Regions from separate parts of the Thauera sp. SDU_THAU2 genome, predicted to be linked through region 3. Evidence: predicted binding sites of a transcription regulator. Region 3 holds the regulator's gene; each other region holds the start of a gene.
What was found. Region 3 encodes sigma-54, which starts transcription at its own class of promoters, with help from an activator protein. Its sites were predicted from a motif close to TGGCACGCTTNCTGCTNA; they were not measured.
Positions count from the first base shown of each region.

Region 1 (4,988 bases), 580 kb from region 3:
GACAGGTTCAGCACGCGTGCGACGTTGAGGTAGTCCTGCGGCACGCGGGTGACGCCCTGGGCGGTGTTGAGGATCATCGGCCAGATCGAGCAGATGAAGATGGTCCAGGTCGCCGCCGGATCGGCGCGCTGGAACACCAGCAGGCCGATCGGCAGCCAGGCCAGCGGCGACACCGGGCGTAGCAGGCTGATGATCGGGTTCAGCATCTGCGACAGCAGCGCGAAGCGGCCGAGCAGGAAACCCGCCGGAATGCCGACCAGCGCGGCGATGCCGAAGCCGATGCCGACCCGTTCGAGCGAGGCGAGCACGTTCCAGCCGATGCCCTGGTCGTTCGGTCCATCGATATAGAAAGGATCGGAGAACAGCGCCACCGCCGCATCCCAGGTCTGGCCCGGGCCGGGAATGCCGCCACCGCCGAAGGTGGCGAGATGCCAGATGCCGATCAGCAGCGCCAGCCCGGCCAGCGGCGGCAGCACCGTGCGCAGTGCGGCCCTGGCCCACTCGCCGATCCGGCCGGCCAGCGGTTCGGCCGGCAGGCTGGCGCTTTTTTCCGCCTTTTCCTTCACGCCGTCTTCCGCCTCGGCTGCGCCCGCCGTCGCCGGCAGCTCGTTCCCTGTCTCGTCGATCGGCACCGCCGTCCTGCCGGCATCGGCTTCGGTGGCGTCGGTTCCGCTCATGTTTCCCGGCCGCGCCGCGATCATTGCTGCAGTCATGTTTCCGTCCTCCGGTTCAGGCCTTGAGCTTGAAGCTGCCGGCATACTTCGCCGGCTCCGTGCCGTCCCACACCACGCCGTCGATCAGCGTGCTGCTGCGCATCTCGCCCGCGGGCAGGGCGACGCCGGCCGCGGTCGCCGCCTGGCGGTAGATGTCGAGGCGATTGATCGCGCGGGCGGCCGCCAGGTAATCGACGTCGCTGCCGAGCAGGCCCCAGCGCCGGTGCTGGGTCAGGAACCACATGCCGTCGGAGAGCCAGGGGAAGGTCGCGGCGCCGTCGCGGAAGAACTTCATCGCGTTGGCGTCTTGCCACTTGCGGCCGAGGCCGTTGTCGTATTGGCCGAGGATCCGGCCTTCGATGACGTCGACGTCGGTATTGACGTAGGAGCGCGCGGCGATGACCTTGGCCGTCTCCTTGCGGTTGGCCTCCGAGGCGTCGATCCAGCGCGAAGCGTCGAGCACCGCGGCGGTCAGCGCCCGCGCCGCGTTGGGATGCTTGTCCACCCAGGCGGCGCTCGTGCCGAGCACCTTCTCCGGGTGGTCGGTCCAGATGTCCTGGGTGGTGACGGCGGTGAAGCCGATGCCGTCGATGACCGCGCGCTGGTTCCAGGGCTCGCCGACGCAGTAGCCGTGCATGTTGCCGACGCGGGCGTTGGCCACCATCTGCGGCGGCGGCACGACGATGCTCTTGACGTCCTTGAACGGATGGATGTCGTGCGCCGCCAGCCAGTAGTACAGCCACATCGCATGGGTGCCGGTCGGGAAGGTCTGGGCGAAGGTGTAGCTGCCGGGTTCGCTCGTCGCCACCAGCTTCTTCAGCGAGGCGCCATCGACCACGCCCTTCTCCTTCAACTGGGACGCGAGCGTGATGGCCTGGCCGTTGTTGTTCAGCGTCATCAGCACCGCCATGTCCCGCTTCGGCCCGCCGACGCCCATATGCACGCCATAAACGAGGCCGTACAGCACGTGCGCGGCGTCCAGCTCGCCCGACAGCAGCTTGTCGCGCACCGAGGCCCAGTTCGCTTCCTTGCTCGGCACGATCCTGATGCCGTACTTCTCGTCGAACTTCCTCACCGCCGCCATCACCACCGAGGCACAGTCGGTCAGCGGGATGAAGCCGACCTTGATCTCCTTCTTTTCCGGCGCATCGGAGCCGGCGGCCCAGGCGCCGCCGGGAAACAGGCCCGGCAGCAGCGCGGCCGTGCCGGCCGCGGCCCCCGCCTTGATGAAGCCGCGGCGCGACAGCACCGTGGTTTCGGTCTTGAGCGTCTTCATGATGTGCTCCTTGGAAAGCATGGCAAAAACGAAAAGGCGCCCATCCCTCACTTCGCGCAGCGCGAAGGGGAATGGACGCCGTTGTCCTGTGTTCGAGTCGGGAGATCGAATGCCGGACCGCCGTTGGCCCAGCCTTGCCCTAGCCTATGCAGCAAGCGTGCCAGTTTGCAGGATCGACTCGTTTCCCTTGCATTTCATCGGTTTGCCAGCCGGCTGCATGACGACGCGGCGAGGCCGGATGCACTGCTGCAGTGCAGCATCGGCAGTTGCCTGCACATCCCTGGTGCGCCGCCCCGCCTAGTGCCTGCCCAGCACCGGGGCCAGCGCCAGCGTCGCCGCGGCGACTTCGGCCAGGCGCCTCCCCTGGCTCATCGCGGTCTGGCGCAGCAGGCGGTAGGCCTCGTCCTCGGAAAGGCCGCGGCAGGCCATCAGTAGGCCTTTCGCGCGCTCGATCAGCTTGCGCTCGTCCAGCGCCGCGCGCGCCGCGTCGAGTTCGTCGCTCATCGCCTGCAGGCGCTGCGACTGGGCATGGAGCAGATCGACGATCGAACGCCGCAGTTGCGGACCGAAAGGCTCATCGCCCTGGGCAGGCTCTGCCGGCGCCCCCTCCCCGGCCATCTCGGCACCGATCAGCATGTCGAGCGGCGCCCGGATCTCCGGCGCCGCGGACAAGGCTTCGAGCAAGGCCGCCTGGTCCTGCGCCTCGGTCCGCGCCGAGGCGATCCGCCGCGCGCAGGATTCGCCCAGGCCGCGGGCGAGCGCCACCTCGGCTTCGTGCATCTGGTCGAGGCGCTGCGAGCAGCAGTCGAACCAGGCCTCGGCCAGCGCGGGATCGAGCGCCGAACCCAGCGTCGACGCCAGCAGTATCCGGCGCAGGCGTTCGAGTTCGGCCAGCGGCATGACGGACTGCAGCGCCCGCCACTGGCGCAGCACCTCGTCGCCGCAGAAACCTTCGAAGCGCCGGAAGCACTGCGCCTGCGCATCGATCAGGTGCAGGATGGACTGCACGCGCTCGGGCGCCGGATGGCCCGCGGCGAACAGCGCCGCGCCCAGCGCGCGCTCCTGGCCGGCGAACTCCTTGCCCTGCATCAGGTTGAACAGCGCGACCAGCAGCCGCGAAACCCCGGGATCGACCGCCACGTCGGCAGCCTCGAACACCAGCGCGAGCAAGGCCGCGATGATCTCGCTGTAGCGCGCGGTCGACACATCGGGCCGGCAGCGCCGGGCGGCAATGTCGCCGCGCAGCCCGGGCAAGGCATCCAGCGCATGCAGCGCAAGCGCGATGCGCGTCAGCAGGCGCGAGCCGCCATGCACCGCGCCGCCCGACTTCTCGCCGCCCAGTTCCGGGCGCTTGAGCCAGCTCCGGACCTCGGCCTCCGCGGCCCGGCTGGCAAGCAGTTGCGCTTCGCGCTGGGGGCCGAAGCGGGCGCCTTCCGAGCCGAGAAAGACGTTGGAAGCGCCGCGTTCCCGCTGGAGCTGGTGGACGAGTTCACTGACCGCCTGCACCAGTTCGCAACTGAGCGCGAGCCGTTCGAGATCGTCGATTTCGCAGCGGCGCGCTGCGAGCAGAAATGCGAGCGCCGTCTTCATCCTCTCTCCGGAATCCTCGTTGCCATGGCCTCGGCCGGAATGACCGTGGCCACAGCAACAAGCAATTGCCGTGCAAGCCTGTGCGCGCCACACCGAGCGGCGGCTGCGCGAAGGCCGAAAAAGCGGAATGGTGGCCCGGTTATGCCGGCATGACGCGCGAGACGGCGTCGGCGAAACGCTCGCCCGCTTCGTCCGCCTCGCCCTGCCAACGATCGAAATGCAGCAGCTCGGTCAGCGGCATGCGCTTGAGCCAGCCGGCCGACTCCAGCTCCGGGCGCTGATGGAAATGGCTGACATGGCCGATGCAGAGATAGGCGATCGGCACGATTCCGTCCGGGATGCCGAGCGTCTCGCGCAGCGCCTGCGGGTGCAGGATGCTGACCCAGCCCACCCCCAGCCCTTCGGCACGCGCCGCCAGCCACAGGTTCTGCACCGCGCAGACCGCGCTGTAGATGTCCATCTCCGGCATGTGGGTGCGGCCGAGCACCACCGGGCCGTTGCGGCTGCGATCGCAGGTGATGCACAGGTTGAGCGGCGCTTCAAGGATGCCTTCCAGCTTCAGCTTGCGGTACGTGCCCCGCTTGCCGGTCTCGAACATCTGCTCGGCTTCGGCATGGGCGGCGAGGAAATCGCGATGGATCCGCTCGCGCACCTGACGCGAACGCACGATGACGAAGTCCCAGGGCTGCATGAAGCCGACCGAAGGCGCGTGATGGGCGGCGGTCAGCACGCGCGCCAGCACCTCGTCGGCAATGGGATCGGGCAGGAACTGCCCGCGCACGTCGCGCCGGGTATGGATCGCGCGGTAGACGGCGGCGCGCTCGGCAGCGCTGAAGGATGGATCGGTCTGGATGGTTTGCGCATGGCTGCTCACGGAGTCGTCCCCTTGTCGTGAAGCAGTGGACAGCGCGCCGACCAGACGGCTGTTGAACGCTTCCGGGGCCGGTCTTCCGGCTGAGGATCATCCCGTCCGGGCGCCTTCCCGGCATTTGCAGGCCAGTGGCTGGGCAAACCTTGCCCGGACGGTCCCCTTCACGGCGCTGGGCACGCAGCGGATTTGCACCGCTTTCCCGATTCTCCCGCGCAGGCGCGGGCACCCCGAAGCTCGAAAGACGTGAAGCGTATTGAATCGCGCTGCGGCTGGCAAGGTACGCTGCCACCGCTCGGCGAGCCGGATGTGGAAGGCGGCGAAACCCATCGACGGCGGCACACGCCGGGGGTGATGAGTTTCGCCCTCGGCTCCGCGCAGCCCGTTCCACCTTCCCGCAGCGCAGGCTCCCCACGGCCGCCACCGCTCATCCGCGCTGGCGGCGCGCCTCGAACAGGCAGATGCCGCTCGCCACCGACACGTTCAGGCTCTCGACGCTGCCGAGCATCGGAATCCGCGCCAGCTCGTCGCAAGTCTCGCG
Region 1 covers NZ_JBBWUN010000003.1:3,082,970-3,087,957, forward strand. The annotation lists partial or broken gene ntrB (nitrate ABC transporter permease) at 1-677, opposite strand, end outside; gene AAFL97_RS16080 (CmpA/NrtA family ABC transporter substrate-binding protein) at 730-1,989, opposite strand; gene AAFL97_RS16085 (nitrate- and nitrite sensing domain-containing protein) at 2,287-3,579, opposite strand; gene bluB (5,6-dimethylbenzimidazole synthase) at 3,719-4,453, opposite strand; cobalamin riboswitch at 4,505-4,692, opposite strand; gene rlmB (23S rRNA (guanosine(2251)-2'-O)-methyltransferase RlmB) at 4,875-4,988, opposite strand, start outside.
Region 1: the regulator sigma-54 is predicted to act here: its motif matches at 2,135-2,152, upstream of AAFL97_RS16080 (CmpA/NrtA family ABC transporter substrate-binding protein).

Region 2 (4,988 bases), 3.1 Mb from region 3:
GTGCCACTTTCAGCAAGGATCGAATTCCCGAACGAGCAGTCGGTGTCGATCCGCTCACCGCCCGTTTAATGCAGTGGGCGATGAAAAGCTGGGCGCGTGTCGATGCGCTGAACCGCTACGCCTTCGGCACGGTTGCGCCGCGAGTGACGCTCGATTTTTTGCCGGCCTGGGCCTGCGCCGCGCACGTGCTTGTCGAGCGAGACGTTTTTCCGGCAAATTTGCCCGAGTTCGTGGATGCGGGGCGGGCGATGCAGCGAGTATGGCTGACGGCAGCGGCCCAAGGCTTGCATCTCCAGCCGCAGATGACACCGCTGATTTTTGGTTGGTATGCACAGGCTGAACGGCCGATTTCGGCCGACGAGTATGTCAATGCGGCGATGCGCGGAGTGGGCGCACAGGTCGAGCGAATGCTCGGTGATAAGGGAGTGTTTTTCTGCCGGGTCGGAGAGTCCGACATACCGATGTCGAGATCGATCCGCAAGGAATTGGCGGAGTTGATGGTTTAGATTGCCATATGGGTACAGGCTGTGCTTCTGTTTGTATTTCTTGAATGAAAAAGCCTCCATGACTGGAGGCTTTTTGGATGCAACCCGAGGTTTTGCCCCCGGGCTACTAGATTACTTGGCTTGCTTGCGACGCATGGCACCCAGACCGAGCAGGCCGAGACCGAGCAGAGCGAGCGAGGCAGGCTCAGGAACAGGAACGGAAGCATTAGTAATCCGCAAATCTACGGCAGAAATTGCGCCACCAGTGTTAATAATTGCCTGCAGCGCGTTTACCCTCGAAAAATCAGCAGTGCCGACAAACAGAGCGAATGGAATGAAGTACGATCCCGTACCTGCAGAAACAGCGTTGAAGACCGATTTTTCACCTTCGCTCGAATAAACTTCAAGGCTGAAGGGGAAGTCAAGATCGGCGAAGGTAACGTTCAGCTGAAAACCGGAACCCATACTTGCCAGATTGAGATCCCCAAGCCCCATGCTGGGCGTGAGGGTGTCGGTCACCGAACTCGCTCCATCCCAGCGGATACGTGCTTCTGCGTTGACGTCCGATGGGGTGTCAAAAATAAACCCGTTATTTGTGACGCCGACAAGAGGATCGCTGAGTGCGTTGTTGTCTGTAATGTTATTAACATAGATGGAGCGGTAGCCACCGAGCGCTTCCGCTGCTGCAATGGTGCTCCAGAGCCCCGTGCCATCTGCGGTAGTGTCTACCACGGCGGCTTGGTTAGTGGTGAAGCTATCAATAACCAAAGCGTGGGCGCTGACGCTCAGGGTCAGGGCGGTGGCTGCGAGGCCGCTCTTCAGGAGAGTTTGGAATTTCATGGTTGGGCTCCAAATCAAGGATTAAGCGCAAATGGCTGGACGGGTTGCGCACGTCAGGCTTTAAGCTAGAAGCGTGCCATTCGATAAAAATTCAATATAATCATGTGGATATAAATTTTTGCGCTTAGGGCGAAACAGGGTGTGTAAAAAAGACCGACACCCTGGATTGATGACATGCCGTTCCGATGAGTGCGCACGCAATCCGCGTCGGGTTTCAGTATCAGCGCAGGAGATCGCGCTGCATCTCCAGCACCTTGAAATTCAGCAGGTGGGTAGCCAGCACCGTCTCCCACATGAAGCAGCCGAGCGCCACCAGGAAGGACAGCACGCCCACCAGGAAACACGCCATTGCCACCAGTGGCCACTGTGTTTCCCACGCCTGCCCAAGGAACAGGGACACGATGGTGATGCCGATGCAAAACCCGCACAGAGCTAGGCAGCCGATGGAGAAGTTCGCGATGCGTCCCCGCTTGCGCAGGATCGTGAGTTCCATCAGCAAACGCTTGATGAGCTCCTGATCGGCGCTGGTTCGCACACGCTCGTCCAGTACGCGGGCCCGGTCGATGATGCGGGCCAGCCGCCCGGCCACGGCTCCGATCATGCCGGCCACCGCCGTCAGAAAGAACACCGGCGCCACCGCCAACTGGACGCTGTGGGTGACCGAGGCGACATCGACGGGCAGGCTCATGGCAATGGAGGTGATGATGGGAACGCACGCATGGTACGCAAAATCACCCGGTGCTGGATATGCTCGAAAGCGATGGCGTCTCGGCCGGTTTGTTGCGCCGGCGCTTCCGGGACTCGGCGCGTGGGCCTCGTTGTCGCCGGCTGCTTGCCGCGATCGTCGTCGATGCCCGTCTGGCGTGCCGGAAAGAGGCGCCGTGACGCTCCTACTGCTTGCGGTGCCTGGATGCTGCAATCCTGCCCAGGTAGTAGTCGAGTGCGCGCCGGGCGTGCTGATCCGCTCTTTCTGGCAGGGGTAGCTTGCGTGTCTTGAGCCAGCCCATATAGACGTCGTTGCCGAATGCCTGATGGTCCGAAAGATAGTCCATGTACATCGGAAAGGTCGCCAGCAGCCGCTTTTGCGGTGCAGGGAGAAACGGGCGCAGCAGGCGCGGCAGGGCGGCAAACCATGCCCGCGGAATGCTTCTGCCGCGGGGGATTTCCTGGCCGTGCTCCTGCAGGATCTGGCGCACGAGCACGGCCAGGCCTGCAATGCGCGGGGAGCGTTCGGGGCCTGAACACAGGTTCAGGATGTGTCCCCGGGGCGACTGCCCGTGGCTCGATGCCACGATGGCTGCCGCGACGTGGTCGACCGGAATGATGTCGAGCCTTGCGTCGCCGAAATCCGGCAGCAGGCCGGATGTCTTGCGTCCCGACAGGATTTCGCAGATGTAGTAGAAGATCTGGAAATGGATGATGCGGCCGTCGCGTGAGTCGCCGATCACCATGCTGGGCCGATGGACCGTGATCGGCAGCCCCTCTTTCTCGATGGCTGCGCGGACCAGGGTTTCGGCTTCGGCCTTGGATTGTTCGTAGGTGTTGTGGAAGGCACGGGCTTCGTCGATCCAGGTTTCGGGCAGGATGCCCGCTCGTTTGCCGGCGATGCCGACCGTGCTGACGAACTCCATCTTCTGCAGGGTGTTCCGCCTGGCCAGGGTGCGCGCGAGCTCGAGCATGACTTCGGCGGAGCCGACTGCCGAGCGTCGGGCATGGTCCAGCGGGTCGTTCATTCTGACGCTGGCGGCCGAATGGATGAGGTGCGTGGTGTCGTCGCCCAGGCGGGCGTAGGCGGCGGCGTCCAGGCCGAGCTGGGCTTGCGTGGCATCGCCACGCAATGCTTCCACGCGCCGGCGAGTTTCGTCGCCGGGCGGGAGTTGCCAGAAGTCGTGGAGCGCCTCGAGTCGCTGGGCGAGATGCTCATCCGACTCGGCGCGCAGCAGCACGCGGATGCGGGTGTCCCGGTTCTGCAGCAGCATGGGCACGATGGCGCTGCCGACGGCGCCCGACGCGCCGGTGAGAAGATAGGTGCTCATGGCGCGATGATGACGATGGGGGCTGAATTGGGGCCGTGGTCCGGGATGGCTTCGATGCGGCGGTAGGCCTCTGCGATGCTTTCGGCGAAGTGCTGCGCCACGACCTTGCGGCGCAGCTTCAGGTTTGCGGTGAGTTCGCCGTTCTCGATGCTGAACGGTGTCGATGTGATGATGACGGCGGCCGGACGCTGGTGGCTGGGAAGCGATGTGCAGATGGTCCGGACATCGCCGGCGATCTGCTCCGGGGAAGGCGCGGACGCTGTTTCGGTGCTGCTGGTCTTTCCCTGCATGAGGGTGACGATGACGACAGGGAAGGGGTGGCCTTCGCCGGTGACGACGGCATGCTCCACGTACTCCAGGCGCTTGATCTCGGCCTCGATCGGGTGAGGCGTGACGCGGCGTCCGGTCGATGTCTTGAAGATTTCGCTTTTCCGGCCGAGCAGCCAGAGGTAGCCGTCTTCGTCCAGGCGGGCATAGTCTCCGGTATGGAAGAAGCCGTCATTGCTCATATTGAGCGACACTGCCTGCGTGCAGGGTTCGTAGCGGCTGCAGACACCGGGGCCGCGCACGAGCAGTTCGCCGTCTTCGGCGATGCGCACCTCGTTCTGGGGGTGGGGGCGACCGACGCTGCCGGCTCGTGAGGCTTCGAGCGTGTTGAAGGCGATGGGGACGATGTTTTCGCTGACGCCGTAGGCTTCGAGAATCGGCCAGCCAAGTGCGCCGAAGCGTTCGATCAGCCAGACGGGGAGGGGAGCCGAGCCGCTGACCAGAAAGCGCAGCTTGCTGCCCATCACGCGTCTCAAGGGGCTCAGGGCCCGCTTGGCGAACGGATGGAGCAGGCGGAGGTGCAGCGGTGCTCCGGTGCCGAGACTGCGAGCCTTGGTGATCCGCTCTTCGATGGCCCAGGCGGCGCGCAGACCCAGCCGGACGGGAGCGGGCTGGGTGTCGATGCGGTCGAGCATGCCGGCATGGAGTTTCTCGAAGAACCTCGGCACCGCCACGAAGAGGCTGGGCTGTATTTCCGGCAGCCGTTGCACGATCTGCTCGGGTCGCTCGACGAAATGCGTCTCGGCGCCGAACAGGATGGCGCACAGGTTGAGAACGCGCTGGAACATGCTCGATGGCGGGAGCCAGCAGACCATGCGATCGCCGACGCCTATCGAGGGGAAGCAGTCACAGGTGGCGCGGCAGGCCAGCAGGATCTGGGCATGGGTGTAGGCGATGCCCTTGGGTTCGCCGGTGCTGCCCGAGGTGAAGATGACGGTTGCGACATCCGTCGGCAGCGGGGGGACGGGCGCCGACGAGGGAGGCGATGCGTAGAGTGGGCCGAGCGCATGTGTGCCCGGGGGGGCATCCGGTGCTGCGATGATCCGTATGTCGAAGCCCGTGTAGAGCGCGTCGAGCCTGTCGAGCTGGGCCGAATCGGCGGTGATGACGATACGGGGCCGGGCGATCGTCAGGATATGTCCGAGGTTGTGTGAGGTGTCGTGAGCGTCGAGTCCGACGATGGCCGCACCGAGTCCCAGTATCGCCAGATGGACGAGCTCCCACTCCGGGGTGGTCGGCAGCATGACGGCGACGCGGTCGCCTCGCCCGATGCCCAGATGCCGAAAGCCGTTCTGCAGGG
Region 2 covers NZ_JBBWUN010000003.1:523,972-528,959, forward strand. The annotation lists gene AAFL97_RS03520 (molybdopterin biosynthesis protein MoeY) at 1-506, shown strand, start outside; gene AAFL97_RS03525 (PEP-CTERM sorting domain-containing protein) at 618-1,325, opposite strand; gene AAFL97_RS03530 (DUF2721 domain-containing protein) at 1,546-2,013, opposite strand; gene AAFL97_RS03535 (SDR family oxidoreductase) at 2,216-3,361, opposite strand; gene AAFL97_RS03540 (AMP-dependent synthetase/ligase) at 3,358-4,988, opposite strand, start outside.
Region 2: the regulator sigma-54 is predicted to act here: its motif matches at 1,387-1,404, upstream of AAFL97_RS03525 (PEP-CTERM sorting domain-containing protein).

Region 3 (4,988 bases):
GCTGCAACTGGCCGGCGACCGCGAGGCAGTGCGGCGCCAGACCGTCATCCAGGCGCTGCGCCGCTTGATCGCACTGGCTGGCGCGGATATTGCGTGACATATTTGCTGTATATAAATACAGATGCTAAGCTGACGCTGTCAGAGACCTTGTTCTCACGGCTGCGGCAGTTCGCCGCCGAAAATCCCTGCAAGCTCTGTGCCATAATCAGCCCATCACTCAGGAAAAGTTTTCATGGACGACAACAAGGCCAAGGCACTCGCCGCCGCGCTCTCGCAGATCGAAAAGCAGTTCGGCAAGGGTTCGATCATGCGCATGGGCGACGGCAACGTCGAGCGCGACATCCAGACCGTCTCCACCGGCTCGCTCGGCCTCGACATCGCGCTCGGCCTCGGCGGCCTGCCGCGCGGCCGCGTGGTCGAGATCTACGGTCCTGAATCCTCCGGCAAGACCACGCTGACGCTGCAGGTCATCGCCGAAATGCAGAAGCTCGGCGGCACCGCCGCCTTCATCGACGCCGAGCACGCGCTCGACGTCGGCTATGCCGAGAAGCTCGGCGTCAACATCGAGGACCTGCTGATCTCGCAGCCCGACACCGGCGAACAGGCGCTCGAGATCGCCGACATGCTGGTGCGCTCGGGCGGCGTCGACATCGTCGTCATCGACTCGGTCGCCGCGCTGACGCCGAAGGCCGAAATCGAGGGCGAGATGGGCGACCAGTTGCCCGGCCTGCAGGCCCGCCTGATGTCGCAGGCGCTGCGCAAGCTGACCGCCAACATCAAGCGCACCAACACGCTGGTGATCTTCATCAACCAGATCCGCATGAAGATCGGCGTCATGTTCGGCAGCCCCGAGACCACCACCGGCGGCAACGCGCTGAAGTTCTACGCCTCGGTGCGCATGGACATCCGCCGCACCGGCACGATCAAGAAGGGCGACGAAGTGGTCGGCTCCGAGACCCGCGTCAAGGTCGTCAAGAACAAGGTCTCGCCGCCGTTCAAGGAAGCGCACTTCGACATCCTGTACGGCGAAGGCATTTCGCGCGAAGGCGAGATCATCGACCTCGGCGTGGTGCACAAGATCGTCGACAAGTCCGGCGCCTGGTATTCCTACAACGGCGACAAGATCGGCCAGGGCAAGGACAACTCGCGCGAGTTCCTGCGCAACAACCCGGCGCTGGCGCGCGAGATCGAGAACAAGGTCCGTGCCGCCGTCAGCCTGCCCGAGATGCCGTCGGGCGGCGCAGCCCCGGCCGTCGCGGCGGACGAGGCCTGATCGGGACGCCAGCGGCTGCCATGGCCGAACCGAGCCTGCGCGAACGCGCCCTGCGCCACCTCGCCCGCCGCGACCACTCTCGCGCCGAACTGGCGAAGAAGCTCGCGGCCCACGGCGACGAGGACGAGATCCGGGCGGTGATCGAACGCATGGGCGAGCTCGGCCTGCAGTCCGACGAGCGCTTCGCCCAGGCTTTCGTGCGCAGCAAGGCGGCGCGCTTCGGCGCCGGCCGCCTGCGCAGCGAAATGGCCCGGCGTGGCCTCGACCGTGACCTGGTCGACGAGGCAATCGCCAGCGAATGTGCAGAATCGGAATCAGAGCGTGCGCGCAGCGTGCTGCGCAGCCGCTTCACCACGCCGCCCGCCGATGCCCGCGAATGGGCGCGGCAGGCGCGCTTCCTGCAAACCCGCGGCTTCGCACCCGACCTGATCCGCAAGCTGCTGAAAGAGCCCTACGATGAGTCTGCTTAAGGTCGCTGGCCTGCAAAAGCGCTACAAGGCACGCACCGTTGTACATGACGTCGGCTTCGAAGTCGGCTCGGGCGAGGTCGTCGGCCTGCTCGGCCCCAACGGCGCGGGCAAGACCACCTGCTTCTACATGATCGTCGGCCTGGTGCGCGCCGACGGCGGCCAGATCGGCCTCGACGGCAAGGACCTGACCCACCTGCCGATCCACGCCCGGGCGCGGCTGGGCCTGTCCTACCTGCCGCAGGAAATGAGCGTGTTCCGCAAGCTCACGGTGGCCGAGAACATCCGCGCCGTGCTGGAGCTTCAGGGGCTGGAGAACCGCCAGGTGGACGAGCGCCTGCAGGAGCTGCTCGAAGAGCTCAGCATCGGCCATCTGCGCGACAACACCGCCATCTCGCTGTCGGGCGGCGAACGCCGCCGCTGCGAGATCGCCCGCGCACTGGCCACCGACCCGCGCCTGATCCTGCTCGACGAGCCTTTCGCCGGTGTCGATCCGATCGCGGTGATCGACATCCAGAAGATCATCCGCTTCCTCAAGGAACGCGGCATCGGCGTGCTGATCACCGATCACAACGTCCGCGAGACGCTCGGCATCTGCGACCGCGCCTACATCATCAGCGAAGGCCGCGTGCTCGCAAGCGGCCAGCCGGGCGAGATCATCGCCAACGAAAAAGTCCGCCAGGTCTACCTCGGCGAACATTTCCGCCTCTAGTCCAGGATGAAACCCAGTCTCCAGCTCAAGCTCTCCCAGCACCTCACGCTGACGCCGCAACTGCAACAGTCGATCAAGCTGCTGCAGTTGTCGACGATCGAGCTGAACCAGGAGATCGAACGCTTCCTGCTCGAGAACCCGATGCTGGAGCGCGAGGAGTTCGACGAACCACCGCCCAGGCTCGAGCCCTCGACCAGCACCTCGCCGGCCGAGCGCGAGCGCGAACAGCAGCGCGAAGCCGACACCGACGCGGGCGGCGACGGCGACGCCGGTGGCGCAGCCGAGCGCGAAGGCGGCGAAGAAGGCATCGACTGGTCGAACGTCGGCACCGGCGCGTCGGCCAAGCGCGACGATGACGACGACGTCGACTTCCAGGAAATCCAGGCCGCCGAGCTGTCGCTGCGCGAACACCTCGACCAGCAGGTCGCGCTGTCGCCGCTGAACGATCTCGACCGTGCGCTGGTGCGCTTCATCATCGAAGCGCTCGACGACGACGGCTACCTGTACCAGCCGCTCGAAGAGCTGCTCGAACTGCTACCGGCCGAGCTCGAGATCGACCTCGACGACCTGTCGATCGCACTGCGCCACGTGCAGCACCTCGATCCGGCAGGCATCGGCGCCCGCACGCCGCAGGAATGCCTGGCGCTGCAGTTGCGCGCGATGCCCGAAAGCTCGATCCAGATGCTGGCGCTCGAGATCGTCGATGCGCACCTCGAACTGCTGGCCGAACGCAACTTCGTCCGCCTGAAGAAGCTGACCGGCTGCAACGACGACGAACTGCGCGCCGCGCACGCCCTGATCTGCAGCCTGGACCCGCACCCCGGCCTGCGCCACTCGGCTTCCGAGACGCGCTACGTGCTGCCCGACGTCATCGTGCGCAAGGTCCGCGGCCGCTGGACCGTCAGCCTGAACCAGGAAGCGATGCCGCGCCTGCGCGTCAATCGTCTGTACGCCAGCCTGCTGCAGCAGAACAGGGGACAGGGCGGCGGGCTCACCGGCCAACTGCAGGAAGCGCGCTGGCTGATCAAGAACGTGCAGCAGCGCTTCGACACCATCCTGCGCGTGTCCCAGGCCATCGTTGACCAGCAAAGACAGTTCTTCGATCATGGTGATGTGGCGATGAGGCCACTGACCCTCCGGGAGATCGCAGACCAGCTCGAACTGCACGAATCCACCGTATCGCGCGTCACGACGCAGAAGTACATGGCGACACCGCGTGGCGTCTTCGAACTCAAGTATTTCTTCGGCAGCCACGTTTCCACCGACACCGGCGGAGCAGCTTCCTCAACGGCAATCCGCGCACTGATCCGCCAGCTGGTGGACGCAGAGGACAGGAAGAAGCCCCTGTCCGACGCACGAATTGCAGAAGTTCTGGGCCAGCAGGGTATCGTGGTCGCACGTCGCACCATCGCGAAATACCGCGAATCACTCAATATCCCGCCGGTCAGTTTGCGCAAATCGATCTGACAACAACAGGAGTTAGCATGAATCTCAACATCACCGGGCGCCACGTCGAAGTCACGCCGGCCATTCGCGACTACGTCGGCGCCAAGCTCGACCGCGTCATCCGCCACTTCGACAACGTCACCAGCGTGGCGGTGATCCTCTCCGTCGAGAAGCTGCAACAGAAGGCCGAAGTCACGCTGCACGTGCGCGGCAAGGACATCTTCGTCGAAAGCGAGGATACCGACCTGTACGCCGCCATCGACGCGATGGCCGACAAGCTCGACCGCCAGGTCCAGAAGTACAAGCAGAAAATGACCGACCACAACCACGAAGCCCTGAAGCACCAGGCGCCGCCCGAGGCCTGATCGCCCATTGCGGTTTTATGTCCGGGGTGTGGTTATAATGCGCGCGTTTTCAAGACGCGGCTTCAACGCACCCCGGTCCAACCCCGTCGCCCAGCGTGGCGCCAGCGGTAACGGCGCTGCGCAAGCTCCATAGCGAATGAGCCTGATATCTCAACTCCTGCCACTGTCGAACGTGGTGGTCGATCTGGACGCCAGCAGCAAGAAGCGCGTCTTCGAACAAGCGGGCCTGCTGTTCGAGAACAACCAGGGCATCGCCCAGAGCCTGGTGTTCGACAGCCTGTTCGCCCGCGAACGGCTCGGTTCCACCGGCCTCGGCCAGGGTATCGCGATTCCCCACGGCCGCATCAAGGGCCTCAAGGACGCGGCAGGCGCCTTCCTCCGCCTGGCGGCACCGGTGCAGTTCGACTCGCCCGACGGCAAACCGGTCAATCTGCTGTTCGTGCTGCTCGTGCCCGAGCAGGCCAACGAGACCCACCTGCAGCTGCTGTCCGAACTGGCGCAGATGTTCAGCGACCGCGAGTTCCGCGAAGCCCTGCTCGATGCGCCCGACGCCGCGCACATCCACAAGCTGTTCGGGAACTGGGGCGCCGATGAATGAGGCAGACCAGCGTCGCGCGGCTGTTCGAGGCTGAACGGGAGCTCCTTCAGCTCAGCCATGTCAGCGGACGGCTGGATGCCGTGCTGGCCGTGGCCGAGGAGCGGATCTGGCCGGCCGACCTCGTCGG
Region 3 covers NZ_JBBWUN010000003.1:3,663,215-3,668,202, forward strand. The annotation lists gene AAFL97_RS18885 (CinA family protein) at 1-97, shown strand, start outside; gene recA (recombinase RecA) at 233-1,273, shown strand; gene recX (recombination regulator RecX) at 1,294-1,743, shown strand; gene lptB (LPS export ABC transporter ATP-binding protein) at 1,730-2,452, shown strand; gene AAFL97_RS18905 (RNA polymerase factor sigma-54) at 2,459-3,919, shown strand; gene hpf (ribosome hibernation-promoting factor, HPF/YfiA family) at 3,937-4,263, shown strand; gene ptsN (PTS IIA-like nitrogen regulatory protein PtsN) at 4,400-4,861, shown strand; gene hprK (HPr(Ser) kinase/phosphatase) at 4,858-4,988, shown strand, end outside.

Region 4 (4,988 bases), 2.8 Mb from region 3:
GGCCGTGCCGGTGTCCAAGCTGACCCCGCTGTACGACAAGGTCCAGACCACCGACGACCTGCCCGAGCTGCTGATGAAGCAGACCGTGCATTTCTTCGAGCACTACAAGGATCTGGAGCCCGGCAAGTGGGTCAAGGTCGTGGGTTGGGGTTCCGTCGAAGAAGCCAAGAAGGAAATCGTCGACGGCCTGGCTGCCGCCAAGAAGTAAGCCGCCCTGTAGTTTTCGGGGTACCGAAAACGCCCCTGCGCTTGCCATCGCATGGCAGCAAGCGCAGGGGCGTTTTTCCGTTCAGCAGGCCGGCTCGGTGGCATGGCACGCGAGCAGCCGGCCGACCCGTGATCGACATCCGGCCTCCGGGCAAGGGCCCGGGATTCCAGCGCGCCGTGCCTTAGCCGGCCTGCTTCTTGATCCGATAGTTGAGCTGTGGCCGCGTCATGCCGAGAAGGCGGGCGGCGGCGGCCAGATTGCCATTGGCCTGGTCCACTGCGCGATTCAGCAGGTTTTGCTCGAATGCTTCCAGCGAAACGCCGGATGCCAGTACGGCTGCGACCAGATCCTGGGGCGGCCGGTGCGCCGCCTCGAGTTCGCCCCGGGCGCTGAGTGCATGCTCCTGGCTGTCATCGGGCAGGGCGCCGATGAACAGGTGTTCGATTTCGATCAGGCCATTCTGCGGGGCCAGAATGGCTCCGCGTTCGAGGACATTCTCCAGTTCGCGGACGTTGCCGGGCCAGGGGTGCAGCTTCAGCGCGTGCATGGCCTTGTCGCTGATCCCGGCGATGCGCTTGCCGTGCAGCGTCTCGAAGCGGCGGACCAGGGCATCGACGAGGGCCGGGATGTCGCCGGGGCGCTCGCGCAGCGGTGGAATCGTCACCGGATAGACGTTGAGGCGATAGTACAGGTCGCGCCGGAACGTGCCGGCACTGACGGCCTTCTGCAGATCGACATTGGTGGCGGCCACCAGCCGGACGTTGATCTTGCGCGTGCGCTCGTCGCCGAGCCGCTCGATTTCGCCTTCCTGCAGCACACGCAGCAGCTTCGCCTGCGCGGGCAGGGGCAATTCACCCACTTCGTCGAGAAAGAGCGTGCCGCCGTGAGCCCGTTCGAACTTGCCCGCGCGCGAGGCGTGGGCGCCCGTGAAGGCGCCGCGCTCCACGCCGAACAGCTCCGATTCGATCAGTTCATCGGGCAGGGCTGCGCAATTGACCGCGACGAAGGGGGCGTCCTTGCGTGCGCTCATCTCGTGCAGCGTTCTCGCGAAGCGTTCCTTGCCGACGCCTGTTTCACCGAGCAGCAGGACCGAGACGCTGGTCGAGGCGGCCCGGCTGATCAGATCGTAGGCATGGAGAAAGGATGAGCTGCTGCCGATGAGATCGGGCGTCTTGCGCGGACAGGCGATCGTGTGGCGCATCGCCTCGATTTCCTCGCGCAGTTCGAGCAGGCGTCCGACGATCGAATCGGCTTCGAAATAAGGCCTGAGCTCGTCGGCGTCGGGCCATTCCTCGGCGGGCTTGCCGACGATCCTGCAGCTTTCGCAGCCCGTCGCTGCACATTCGGTTTCCTTGAACAGGATGAAGCGCCCCATGAAGGCGCTGGTATAGCCCGAGGCGTAGCCGATCATCATCCAGCACACGGGCTGATCCACTTCCCCGAAGGCCTGGACGTGGGCCTCGGCTTCCCAGGCACCGTGCCAGAGGAATTCGCCATAGAAAGTGCTGGCCTGCATGTCGAATTCCAGACGTACCGGTTCGACGCGCGCACACCCCTCGAGCATGTGCAATTGCGGCCCGACGACGAATGCATCGGCAGGTTCGCATGCCTGGCGGGTCTTGCGCGCAAGCTCCGCGTCGCGCATGCCGGAGGCGAAGCCTATGCGCGTGAGGATGCGGCGCGCCTGCTGCTGGCCTACGGAGGCGATCAGTTCCTTGCGCAGTTCGGACATGGCGCCCACATGCAGCAGCAGCATGCGGTGCTCGCTCAGCCAGATATGCCCGTCTTCGGGTGCGAACCGGAGCAGGCTGCGCAGGTCTGCGCTCTCCGGGTATTGGATGGTGGTCACGGATCTCCTCCAGATTGGCGTCGCCTCCGCTCTGCCGGCGGCTGGCTCTCCCGGACCCTCGGTACCGTCCGGACACCGGACGAAGCTTAAACGAGTGCTTGTGCTTGGGGGACAGGGAAAGCATGATTATAAATAAAATCTCGAGAAAACAAGTGGGCGGCATGATTCTTGTATCTGTCGCCGTGAGCCGCCGGTCGTGTGGACGAATTGCCGATCGACGGCAAGCACATCGAAAGAGGAGACAGCCCGGATGAGGCAGAGATTTGTGGTGGCGATCGAAGGTTGCGGCGAAAGACTCAGCTGCGCGGACAGCGACAACGTGTTGTGTGCCATGGAAGCCCTTGGCCGCAAGGGCATCCCGGTGGGCTGCCGGGGTGGCGGCTGCGGCGTGTGCAAGGTCAGGGTGATGCAGGGGAGCTACCACACGCACCGCATGAGCCGTAGCTGCGTATCCGAAGCGGAAGAGGCCGCAGGTGTGGTACTGGCCTGCAAGCTTTTTCCCGACAGCGACCTGAGGATCGAGGTGGTCGGCAAGATGGCCAGGGCAGTGTGCGCCGGGGTGGCGAAATGACTGGATGAGCACCTGAGCGGGCAGGTGGTGCAGCGGGCCGGAAGACGGAAGTCTCCGGCCCGCTTTGTTTTCCGGTCGGGGTGCTGCATTGCAATAAATCGAATGAATCAAATGATCGATCAAATCGATGAATTGACCATTTGGTGAAGCGCCAGGGGATGGGCGAAGCACGATGAAATATCGAGATAAATGCTGATTGCCATGGAAATCCACGGTTTTGTGAGATTGGCACGGAAGTTGTTAATGCATGTCCTGTCGCGATCCCACATTGATCAAACCGGAGGAGGGGAAGGATATGAAGGATGCCGAGCCTGCGATCGACATCGGCCGGAAGTTCGTGCGCCTCATCGAGCGCAGGCCGGATGGATTCGTCGAGTTCGAGTTCGCCATCGGCGACCCCGAGCTCTACGCCGAGCTGCTGCTTCCGGCTGAGGCCTACGACTCGTTTTGCCGGGCCAACGGCGTCACGTTCCTCGAACCCCGGGAAGGGGAATGCGCGGAAGAGGCCGAAGACTGGAACTGGAACCTGCATCAAGCCACGCAGCAGCGCTTCCGCTGACTGCAGCCATACAAGCAAAAGGAGGAGCGTCCATGCAGATCGATCTGCGCACCGTGTCCATCAAGCCCTTGCGGCACACCTTCGACAACATCGCCCGCCGCATCGGCGCGGACAAGCCGGCATCCCGCTACCAGGAAGGTACGCTGGACATGCAGCAGGAGGCGAACTACCACTATCGCCCGACCTGGGGATCTCGATCACCTGATCTACGACCGTGACCGGACCGCGATCAGGATGGCCGACTGGTACAGCTTCAAGGACCCGCGCCAGTACTACTACGGTGCCTACACCATGGCTCGGGCCAAGCAGCAGGACACCGCCGAGGCCAATTTCGATTTCGTCGAGAACCGTGGCCTGGCCGCGACGCTGCCGGACGAAATCCGCGACACCGTGCTGGCGCTGCTGATTCCGCTGCGGCACGTGGCCTGGGGCGCCAACATGAACAACGCCGCCGTCTGTGCCTACGGCTACGGCACGGCCTTCACCCAGCCCTGCATCTACCACGCGATGGACCAGCTCGGCATCGCCCAGTACCTGACCCGCGTCGGTCTGCTGCTGGGCGACGTGGATTCGCTCGATGCTGCCAAGCAGGCATGGATGGAAGACGACACCTGGCAGGGGCTGCGCCGCTACGTCGAGGACACCCTGGTGCTGCGCGACCCGTTCGAGCTGTTCGTGGCGCAGAACGTGGCGCTCGACGGCCTGCTGTATCCGCTGGTGTACGAAACGATCGTCGACGACGTGCTCTCGGCCAAGGGCGGCACGCCGGTGGCGATGCTGACCCAGTTCATGACCGACTGGCATGCCGAGACCCGCAAATGGATCGACGCCACGGTCAAGACCGCCGCCGCCGAATCGGCCGGGAACAAGACCGTCCTCGCCGACTGGATCGTGCAATGGCGCGACCGTGCGGCGGCGGCGCTGCTGCCGGTGTCGCGCATCGCCCTCGGCGAGCGTGCCGACGAACTGACCACCGAAATCGTCCAGCAGTTCAACGCACGCATGGCCAAGGCCGGCGTGCCCCTCTGAGGAATTTCCCGATGTCCACCGTATTCATCGCGCTGCAGACCAACGAAGAGACCCGCCAGGTCATCGAGGCCATCGTGCAGGACAACCCCGATGCCGTCGTCAATGAGCAGCCCGCGATGGTGAAGATCGATGCTCAGGACAGGCTGGTCATCCGCCGCGAGACGATCGAGGAGCTGATCGGCCGCCCGTTCGACCTGCAGGAGCTGCAGGTCAATCTGATCACCATGACCGGCAACCTCGACCAGACCGACGACGAGATGGTCCTTTACTGGAACGCCTGAACCGGCACGCCAAGGAGACACGAACCATGGATATGCAAGCCGCCAAGAAGAAACTCGGCCTCAAGGAGCGCTACGCGGTGATGACCCGCGGCCTCGACTGGGCGCCCTCCTACCAGAAGATGGAGGACATCTACCCCTACGTCGCCTACGAGGGGATCAAGATCCACGACTGGGACAAATGGGAGGACCCGTTCCGTCTGACGATGGATGCCTACTGGAAGTACCAGGCCGAGAAGGAGCGCAAGCTCTACGCGATCATCGACGCCTTCAACCAGAACAACGGCCACCTCAACGTCACCGACGCGCGCTACATCAACGCCGTCAAGCTGTTCATCAGCGGCATCAGCCCGCTCGAATACGTCGCCCACCGCGGCTTTGCCCATGCCGGCCGCGCCTTTCCCGGGCCGGGGCCGCGCGTCGCCTGCCTGATGCAGTCGATCGACGAGATCCGCCATGCCCAGACCCAGGTGCATTCGATCTCGAACTACAAC
Region 4 covers NZ_JBBWUN010000003.1:908,669-913,656, forward strand. The annotation lists gene ppa (inorganic diphosphatase) at 1-208, shown strand, start outside; gene AAFL97_RS05350 (sigma 54-interacting transcriptional regulator) at 390-2,057, opposite strand; gene AAFL97_RS05355 (2Fe-2S iron-sulfur cluster-binding protein) at 2,308-2,628, shown strand; gene AAFL97_RS05360 (phenol hydroxylase subunit) at 2,924-3,187, shown strand; partial or broken gene AAFL97_RS05365 (aromatic/alkene monooxygenase hydroxylase subunit beta) at 3,220-4,216, shown strand; gene AAFL97_RS05370 (MmoB/DmpM family protein) at 4,228-4,497, shown strand; gene AAFL97_RS05375 (aromatic/alkene/methane monooxygenase hydroxylase/oxygenase subunit alpha) at 4,524-4,988, shown strand, end outside.
Region 4: the regulator sigma-54 is predicted to act here: its motif matches at 2,855-2,872, upstream of AAFL97_RS05360 (phenol hydroxylase subunit).